2 regions of the Streptomyces sp. CB03238 genome follow, and region 1 is predicted to be linked to the other one. Evidence: riboswitches for the same ligand, from Rfam matches in the RefSeq annotation. Region 1 holds a riboswitch; the other holds the start of a gene.
What was found. Region 1 has a riboswitch for ZMP and ZTP ahead of BKD26_RS28385 (bifunctional 5,10-methylenetetrahydrofolate dehydrogenase/5,10-methenyltetrahydrofolate cyclohydrolase). Riboswitches for the same ligand answer to the same signal wherever they lie in the genome.

Region 1 (4,403 bases):
GACCGGCTTGCCGTTCTCCCAGCTTTCCGCGACGGCCAGCCGCTCCAGGTTCGCCTCCACCCGGTCGGCGATCCGCAGCAGGACGGCCGCCCGCTCGGTCGGCGCCGTACGGCCCCACGCGGGCGCCGCCGCGTGCGCCGCGTCCAGGGCGCGTTCGACGTCCTCGGCGGTACCGCGGGCGATCTCGGTGAAGGGGCGGCCATTGACCGGGCTGGGGTTCTCGAAGTACTGGCCTCGGGCGGGCGGCACATGGTCGCCGCCGATCCAGTGGTCGTAGCGGGACTCGTACGAGACGATCGCACCCTCGGTGCCGGGCGCTGCGTAACGGGTCATCTGCGGGGCCTCCCTGGGGCTGCACCATGGACGGGTGCTCGCGGCGAGGCTAGGGACGCGGACGTTGCAACCGCGTTGCGCCGGCCCCCAGTTCCGCATTGAGGGCCTGAAGGCGCGCCTGTACGGGGGCGAGGCGACCCGGCGGTACGGCGCCCGCCAGCGCCCGCCACACCTCCAGGTCGTCCTCCCCCCAGGGGCTGTGCGCCCAGTCGGCGAGGAGCGCCGGGTCGCCGCGTGCGATGAGCGCGGCGCGCAGCTCGTCGGCCAGCCGCCGCCGCAGCCGCGTCACCGCGGGCGCGCACGAGCCGGGCAGCAGCGGCCCGGCGTACCCGCCCAGCGCCGAGGCGACCGCACCGGAGGCCAGCCTGCGGCCCACGGCGTCGAAGTCCGCGTCGACCGGCGCCGCCAGCCGGTACGGGCGCGAGCGCAGCACGCCGGGCCCCAGCAGGGCGCGCAGCCGGGACAGTTCGGCGCGCAGCGTGACCGGGGTGACCGACTCGTCGTCGTACAGAGCCGCCAGCAGCTCCTCGCCGCCCATGCCCTGCGGGTGGTGGGCGAGCACCACCAGGATCTCGCTGTGCCGGCGGCTCAGGCGCGTCCGCCGCCCGCCCGCCACCAGCACCGCCTCGTCCCGGCCCAGCGCCGTCAGCCCCAGCCGGTCGCCGGCCCCGGGCGGCCGCTCCAGCAGCGCGAGCTGCGACTCCGCCGCCCGCGCCACCGCCTGCACGAACGCCAGGCTGTGCGGATGCGCCAGCCCGTCCCCGCCCGTGATGTCCACCGCCCCCAGCACCCGCCCGGTACGCGGGTCGTGCACCGGCGCCGCCGCGCACGTCCAGGCCTGCACCGGCCGCCGGAAGTGCTCGGCGGCGAAGACCTGGACCGGCCGGTCGACGGCGATCGCCGTACCGGGGGCGTTCGTCCCGGCCGCCGACTCGGCCCACCGCGCGCCCGCCACGAAGTTCATCCGGCCCGCGCGGCGCAGCGCCCCCGGGTGCCCCTCCACCCACAGCAGCCGCCCATATGTGTCGCAGACCGCGACCAGGTGCTCCCCGTCCGCCGCGTACGCGCCCATCAACTCCCGTACCACCGGCATCACGGCCGCCAGCGGATGCCCCTCCCGGTACGCCGCCAACTCCTCCTCGTCCAGCTCCACGCACGCGTTCCCGTCCGGACACACCCGGGCCCGCGCCGAACGCCGCCACGAATCGGCCACCACCGGCCGTACCACCGGCCGCACCGGCTCCCGCGGCCGGCCGCCGCCCGCCGTGAACGCCTCGTGCGCCCGGCGCAGCGCCCTCGCCCGCTCCACGGGATCCGCGCCCCGCTCCAAGGCCACCCAGGGGTCGTTCACATCGCCCTCCCCATTGAGGTCGTCCGCGCCCGTGCCATCGTCGCCGCGCCGACCGGCCCCCACAAGCGGGCCTTCGACCGGGCTCATAGGAGGCGGCCGAGAACCGTCCCGTAGAGTGGGCGCCGGGCCGTGACTGGCGCTTGGGTGGAGTACCACCGGGGAGCGGCCCGGCGGACCGACGCCACTGCCGCGCGCCTGGGCGATCCACTGACGAACGCCCGGGAGTTCCCGTGTCCACCACCCCTGCCACCGCACGCCTCATGGACGGCAGCGGCCTCGCCCGCCGCCTCGTCGAGCAGACCGCCGCCCGCGCCGCCGGCCTCACCGCCCGCACCGGCACGCAGCCCTGCCTCGCCACCGTCCTGGTCGGCGAGGACCCGGCCTCCGTGACCTACGTGAAGATGAAGCGCGCCCGCTGCGAGAAGGCCGGTATCCGCTCCCGCCACATCGAGCTGCCCGCCACGACGACCACCGCCGAACTGGTCGCCACCCTCGAGGGTTTGTCCCGCGACCCCGAGGTGCACGGCATCCTGCTCCAGCACCCGGTCGGCCCCGGGATCGACGAGCGGGCCGCCTTCGAGGCCATCGCCCCCGAGAAGGACGTCGACGGCGTGACGTTCAGCTCCTTCGCCACGATGAGCTTCGGCCTGCCCGGCTTCGTCTCCTGCACGCCCGGCGGCATCATGCGGCTGCTCGACGCGTACGACGTCGACCCGGCCGGCAAGCGGGCCGTCGTCGTCGGCCGCAGCGCCATCCTCGGCAAGCCCGCCGGGATGCTGCTGCTGGCGCGGAACGCGACGGTGACGTACTGCCACTCGTACACCGCCGATCTCGCGGCAGCCGTACGGGAGGCCGACATCGTGGTCGCCGCGGTCGGGCGGCCCCGGTTCATCAAGGGCGAGGACATCAAGCCCGGCGCCGTCGTCATCGACGCGGGCTACAACCCCGGCAACGTCGGCGACGTCGACTTCGAGACCGCGGCCGCCCGCGCGAGCCTGATCACGCCGGTGCCGGGCGGCGTCGGACCGATGACCATCGCGGTGCTGCTCGCCCAGACCGTCGACGCGGCGGAGCGGCAGCTCGCGTAGCCCCCGGCGTCGGGGTCAGGCCGGAGCCGGGCCCCGCCCCCGGGGCCGGCGCCCCGCGGGAGGGGCGTTCCGGCTGCCGGGGCGTCAAGGGACGCCCGGGTGTCAGGCGTCGTCCGCCGGCGCTCCGGCGAGGGCGGCGGCCGGGTCGGGGCCGGGCGGGCCCGCCGGTGTCCAGCGCCCGGACTCCTTGCGGTACGGCCACCAGCGGCCGTCGCGGTCCAACCGGACCTGTACGTCCGCGCCCGCCACCGTCCAGCGGCCCGGGCGGTCCGCCCGCAGCGACGGGCGTTCACCGTCCTCCCAGGCGGCGGCGAGCTGCGCGGTGGCCCGTGCCAGCAGCTCCGGTTCGGGCGTCCACTGCTCCTCCAGTACGGCAAGGGCCTCCGCGCCGCCCAGCCGCCACGCGCGCGTGGCCGGTTCCAGGCCGGCGCGCCGGCGGCCGGTTCCGGCGGCGAGCCGGTCCAGGGCGGCCGGCGCCCACGTTGCGCCGGAGGCGGCCAGCCGGACGGCGTCCTGGTCCGCGCTCAACGGCACCTCCATGGGCCGGTGCTCGTGGCCGTCGGCGAGCGCGTCCGCCAGCATCCGGTACGCCCGTGCCGCCGTGTCCGCCGCCAGCAGCTCCAGCGCGGCCGGGTCGACGCCCGGCGCGGGACCGGCCTCGGTGTCCAGCGACGGCGGCTCACCGGGCGCCTCAGGCAGCGGGGGCGGCGTGGGCAGCGGCGGGAGGATGCCCGCCGCGGCGAACGCCTCGTCCGCCCGTACCCCCTCGGGACCGGGAGCGGCCGTCTCCTGCCCGTCCTGGACGGCCCGGGCCGCCCGGTCCGCCTTCCCCGCCCGCGCCACACTGCGCACCTGCAACTCGTCCAGCAGCCGCCGCTCCCCGCGGCCCCGCATCAGCAGCAGCACGAAGGGATCCTCGTCCAGCAGCCGGGCCACCTGGTAGCAGAGCGCCGTCGTGTGCGGACAGTGGTCCCACGCGTCACACGTGCACTCGGGCTCCAGGTCACCGATACCGGGCAGCAGCTCGACGCCCGCCGCCGCCGCGTCCTCCACCAGGTGCGGCGGCATGTCCCGGTCCAGGAGCGCGGCGATATGACCCGCCCGGTCCACCGCCATGTCCAGGAACCGGTCCCACTCCTCCTCGGTCAGCTCCTGCAACAGCACATCACTGCGCTGCGCGGTGCCGTCCCGGTCCTTCACCACCGCCGTGATCCGCCCGGGCCGCACCGACACCGCGCCCACCGCACCGTCCCGGGCCTGCTTGCGACCCTTCTTCAACTGCTGGAGGTCGAGCGCCGTGTCCTCCAGCGCCTTCAGCCATGCCCGTCCCCACCAGGTCTGCGCGAAACCCCCGCCCCCCGCGGGAGGCAGCGCCGCGAACGTACGCTCCATGTCCTCGTCACGACTCATCGCGCGTCCCCCCGCACCTCTCGCACTCCACGCAGTTCCACCAGTTCCGCCAGTTCGGCGTCGGTCAGTTCGGTCAGCTCGCTCACGGCGTCGCCCTCGCCGGCGCCCAGTACGGAATCGGCCAGCTCCTTCTTGCGCGCCAGCATGCCCGCGATCCGGTCCTCGATCGTGCCTTCCGCGATCAGCCGGTGGACCTGTACGGGCTGGGTCTGCCCGATGCG
Region 2 (4,403 bases), on a different contig from region 1:
CGGTGTCGGTGGGCGAGGCGCCGGGCGGCCGGCATGTGGTGAGCCTGTGCTGGCACGAACCGGGCCGCACGATACGGCTGGACGAGTTCCCGGCGCGGCTGGACGTCGGCTTCGGCAAGACGGTCCGGGAGGAGCCCGAGTATGTGGAGCTGGGCGGCGTCGGGCCGGGGTACTGGTTCGCGCGCCCGCATCTGCTGACCTTCCCCATGACGGACGGGGAGGGCAGGCTGTGGACCCACTCGCAGCGCACGGCGGGCCCCACGCTGTTGTGGACCGGCCACGACGGTCTGACCCTCCGCCTGGAGGGCGAGCCGTCCCAGACCCGCGCCCGGGCCATCGCCGAGTCGACGTAGGGCCCGGGGCGCCGTCCACACGGCTTCGTGGACGGTGAGCCACCGGCCGGGAGCCGCCGGGACCGGAAGGTTGAGGTCCCGGCTCCGGACCGGCCGGAGTGGCCCGGGGGCGCCCAGGGCCGAGGCGGGGCCGGACCGGGCGTGGCCCGCCCGGGCCAGGCCGGGTGCCGACCGGGCGTGATCCGCCCGGGCCCGGGAGCCCGGGGGTGACCCGAGGGCCGGGAGCCGCCCCGGGGTGGGCCACCAGGGCCCGGCTCCGGGGGCGCGCCTGAGGGTGGGCGTCTGCCGGAGGCCGGGAGCCGCCCCGGGGTGGGCGGGGGACGCAGCCGGGCGCCACCCCGGGTGGGTCACCCCCCGCCGCGGCGCCGGACCCGGGGCGGGCCTGGGGGTGGGCGTCAGGCCGGGAGGCCGGGGGCCAGGTGGGCGGCCATCAGGTCGGCGACCTCGGCCCGGATCGTGGCCAGGGCGTCCTCGTCGCCGGTGCGGGCGGCGGTGACGCCCCGGTCGATCCAGTCGGCGACGGCCGCCATGTGCTGCGTACCGAGACCGCGGGAGGTGAGGGAGGGGGTGCCGATACGGATGCCGGAGGGGTCGAACGGCTTGCGGGGGTCGTAGGGGACGGTGTTGTAGTTGACGACGATCCCCGCCCGGTCCAGGGCCTTCGCGGCGATCTTGCCCGGCACGTCCTTGGGGGTGAGGTCCATCAGGATCAGGTGGTTGTCCGTGCCGCCGGAGACCAGGTCGAAGCCGCGGACGAGGAGCTCCTCGGCGAGGGCCTTGGCGTTGGCGACGACCGCGTGCGCGTAGTCACGGAAGGAGGGCTGGGACGCCTCGTGGAGGGCGACCGCGATGGCGGCGGTGGTCTGGTTGTGCGGGCCGCCCTGGAGGCCGGGGAAGACCGCCTTGTCGATGGCCTTGGCGTGCTCCTCGCGGCACATGAGCATCGCGCCGCGCGGGCCGCGCAGGGTCTTGTGGGTGGTCGTGGAGATGACGTCCGCGTGCGGCACCGGCGACGGATGGGCGCCGCCGGCGATCAGGCCGGCGATGTGGGCGACGTCGGCGACGAGCACGGCGCCCGCCTCGTGGGCGATCTCGGCGAACGCGGCGAAGTCGATGGTCCGGGGAAGGGCGGTACCACCGCAGAAGATGACCTTGGGGCGCTCCTTGAGGGCGAGGTCGCGCACCTCGTCGAAGTCGATGAGCCCGGTGTCCTGGCGTACGCCGTACTGGACGCCGCGGAACCACTTGCCGGTCGCGGAGACCCCCCAGCCGTGGGTGAGGTGACCGCCCATCGGGAGAGCCATGCCCATCACGGTGTCGCCGGGCTCGGCGAAGGCGAGGTAGACGGCGAGGTTGGCCGGGGAGCCGGAGTAGGGCTGGACGTTGGCGTGGTCGACGCCGAAGAGGGCCTTGGCCCGGCCGATGGCGAGCAGCTCGACCTGGTCGATGTTCTGCTGGCCCTCGTAGTAGCGCCGGCCGGCGTAGCCCTCGCTGTACTTGTTCTGCAGGACGGTGCCCGAGGCCTCCAGGACGGCCTGCGAGACGTAGTTCTCGCTCGGGATCAGCCGAAGCGTCTCGCCCTGCAGGCGCTCCTCCGCACCGACGAGCGCGGCGAGTTCGGGATCGGTGGTGACGAGAGCCGGGTGGTGAGCGGGAAGGGGAAAGCTGGTCATGGCGTCCTCCAGGGGGCCGGCAGCACGGACAAGGTCTCCGGGTGCCCAGGCGGGCGGCACCCTCGTGTGGTCTGCCGCGCACGGCTCCCCCGGGGTCGGTTCCCCGTACGCCAGTCGCCGCGCGTACCGCCCAGCCTAGGCCCTGCCCGGCCGATCTTGCCGGGCAGGGCCTAGCCGCCACACCGCCCGCGAGGTTTCTTCGTCCGCATGGCGAGCGACGATAGAAAGGGGCGCCACCACCGCCCCCGGCCGCAGGACGAACGGAGACCCCGTGTCGAGAACACTAGAGGCGATCGCTTCCGCGGAGGCGCACAGCGCGCACAACTACCACCCGTTGCCCGTCGTCGTCTCTTCGGCGGACGGTGCCTGGATGACCGACGTCGAGGGACGCCGCTACCTCGACATGCTCGCCGGCTACTCGGCGCTGAACTTCGGCCACGGCAATCGGCGGCTGATCGAGGCCGCGAAGGCGCAGTTGGAGCGGGTGACGCTGACGTCGCGTGCGTTCCACCACGACCGGTTCGCTGACTTCTGCGCGCAGCTGGCCGAGTTCTGCGGCATGGAGATGGTGCTGCCGATGAACACCGGGGCGGAGGCGGTGGAGACCGCCGTGAAGACCGCCCGCAAGTGGGGGTACCGCGTCAAGGGCGTCCCGGACGGGATGGCGAAGATCATCGTGGCGGCGGGCAACTTCCACGGCCGTACGACCACGATCGTCAGCTTCTCCACCGACCCCGAGGCGCGGGCGGACTACGGCCCGTACACACCGGGGTTCGAGATCGTGCCGTACGGCGACCTCACGGCGATGGCCGAGGCCATGACGGACAACACCGTGGCCGTGCTGCTGGAGCCGATCCAGGGCGAGGCGGGCGTGCTGGTGCCTCCGCCCGGGTATCTGCCGGCGGTCCGGGAGCTGACCCGGCAGCGGGACGTGCTGTTCATCGCGGACGAGATCCAGTCGGGCCTGGGCCGCACGGGCCGGACGTTCGCGTGTGAACACGAGGGCGTGGTCCCGGACATGTACGTGCTGGGCAAGGCGCTGGGCGGCGGTGTCGTGCCGGTGTCGGCGGTCGTGTCGAGCGCGGCGGTGCTCGGCGTCCACCGGCCGGGCGAGCACGGTTCGACGTTCGGCGGCAACCCGCTGGCCTGCGCGGTGGCGCTGGAGGTCCTGGCGATGCTGCGCACGGGCGAGTACCAGCAGCGGGCGGCCGAGCTGGGCGACCACCTCCACCAGGAGCTGGGGCTCATGGTGGGCCAGGGTGCCGTGGAGGAGGTGCGCGGCCGCGGCCTGTGGGCGGGCGTGGACGTCGTGCCGAGCCTGGGCACGGGGCGGGAGGTCTCGGAGAAGCTGATGGACCGCGGGGTCCTGGTGAAGGACACCCACGGCTCGACCATCCGCATCGCCCCGCCCCTGGTGATCAGCAAGGAGGACCTGGACTGGGGCCTGGAACAACTGCGCCAGGTGCTGCGCTGACCGTCGGCGAACGGCAACCATCCCGGCGCCCCGAGCGGCGTTGACCGTCAGGGGGCGGTGCCCGGCACGGGGCGGTGACCCGGCGCGGGGCGCTGCCCGGCACAGGAGCGGTGGCCCTGCCCGCGGGGCGGTGGCCCGGGGCGCCGGGCCTGGGGCGCCGGGCCTGGGCCGGACCAGGGCCGCCCCGGTCAGGGAAGGCCGCGGCAGAGGGCGTCCAGGGCGCCGGTCCAGGCGCTGTCCGTGGGGGTGGCGTAGCCGACGACCAGGGCGTCGCGGCCGCGCGGCACGTCGGGGTGGCGGAAGCGGTCCAGGCCCTGGATGGCCAGGCCCTGCCAGGCGGCGGCCTGGACCACGGTGGGTTCGGTGCCCGGTGGCAGCTCCAGTACGGCGTGGAGACCCGCCGCGATGCCGCTCACGCGGATGTCGGGCGCCCGTTCGGCGAGCGCGGCCACGAGCTGGTCGCGCCGCCGGCGGTAGCGCAGCCGCATGCCCCGTACGTGCCGGTCGTAGGCGCCGGAGCGGATGAACTCCGCGAGCGTCAGCTGGTCCAGCGCGCTCGACACCCATTCGGAGTGCCCCTTCGCCGCCAGTACGTCCCCCACCAGATCCTCCGGCACCACCATCCACCCCAGCCGAAGTCCGGGCGTCAGGGACTTGCTCGCCGTACCGAGGTAGACGACGCGCTCGGGGTCCAGGCCCTGGAGGGCGCCGACCGGCTGGCGGTCGTAGCGGAACTCGCCGTCGTAGTCGTCCTCCAGGATCAGCGCGCCCGTCCGCCGCGCCCAGTCGACGGCCGCGGCGCGCCGGTCCGGCGGCAGCGCGCCACCGAGCGGGAACTGGTGTGCCGGCGTGATGAGGACGGCGCCCTGGCGGCCCAACTCGCCCGTCCGGGTGCCGTGTTCG

Region 2: it holds a riboswitch for ZMP and ZTP, as region 1 does, so the genes downstream of both, glyA (serine hydroxymethyltransferase) here and BKD26_RS28385 (bifunctional 5,10-methylenetetrahydrofolate dehydrogenase/5,10-methenyltetrahydrofolate cyclohydrolase) in region 1, are expected to answer to the same signal.

The regions. Positions count from the first base shown of each region.
Region 1 is NZ_NBCN01000018.1:64,434-68,836, reverse strand. It holds gene BKD26_RS28395 (aldehyde dehydrogenase family protein) at 1-333, opposite strand, end outside; gene BKD26_RS28390 (GAF domain-containing protein) at 383-1,684, opposite strand; ZMP/ZTP riboswitch at 1,804-1,892, shown strand; gene BKD26_RS28385 (bifunctional 5,10-methylenetetrahydrofolate dehydrogenase/5,10-methenyltetrahydrofolate cyclohydrolase) at 1,945-2,772, shown strand; gene BKD26_RS28380 (SWF or SNF family helicase) at 2,875-4,182, opposite strand; gene BKD26_RS28375 (DEAD/DEAH box helicase) at 4,179-4,403, opposite strand, start outside.
Region 2 is NZ_NBCN01000006.1:42,582-46,984, forward strand. It holds gene BKD26_RS40190 (hypothetical protein) at 1-353, shown strand, start outside; gene glyA (serine hydroxymethyltransferase) at 749-2,026, opposite strand; ZMP/ZTP riboswitch at 2,063-2,154, opposite strand; gene rocD (ornithine--oxo-acid transaminase) at 2,298-3,500, shown strand; gene BKD26_RS11520 (PLP-dependent aminotransferase family protein) at 3,689-4,403, opposite strand, start outside.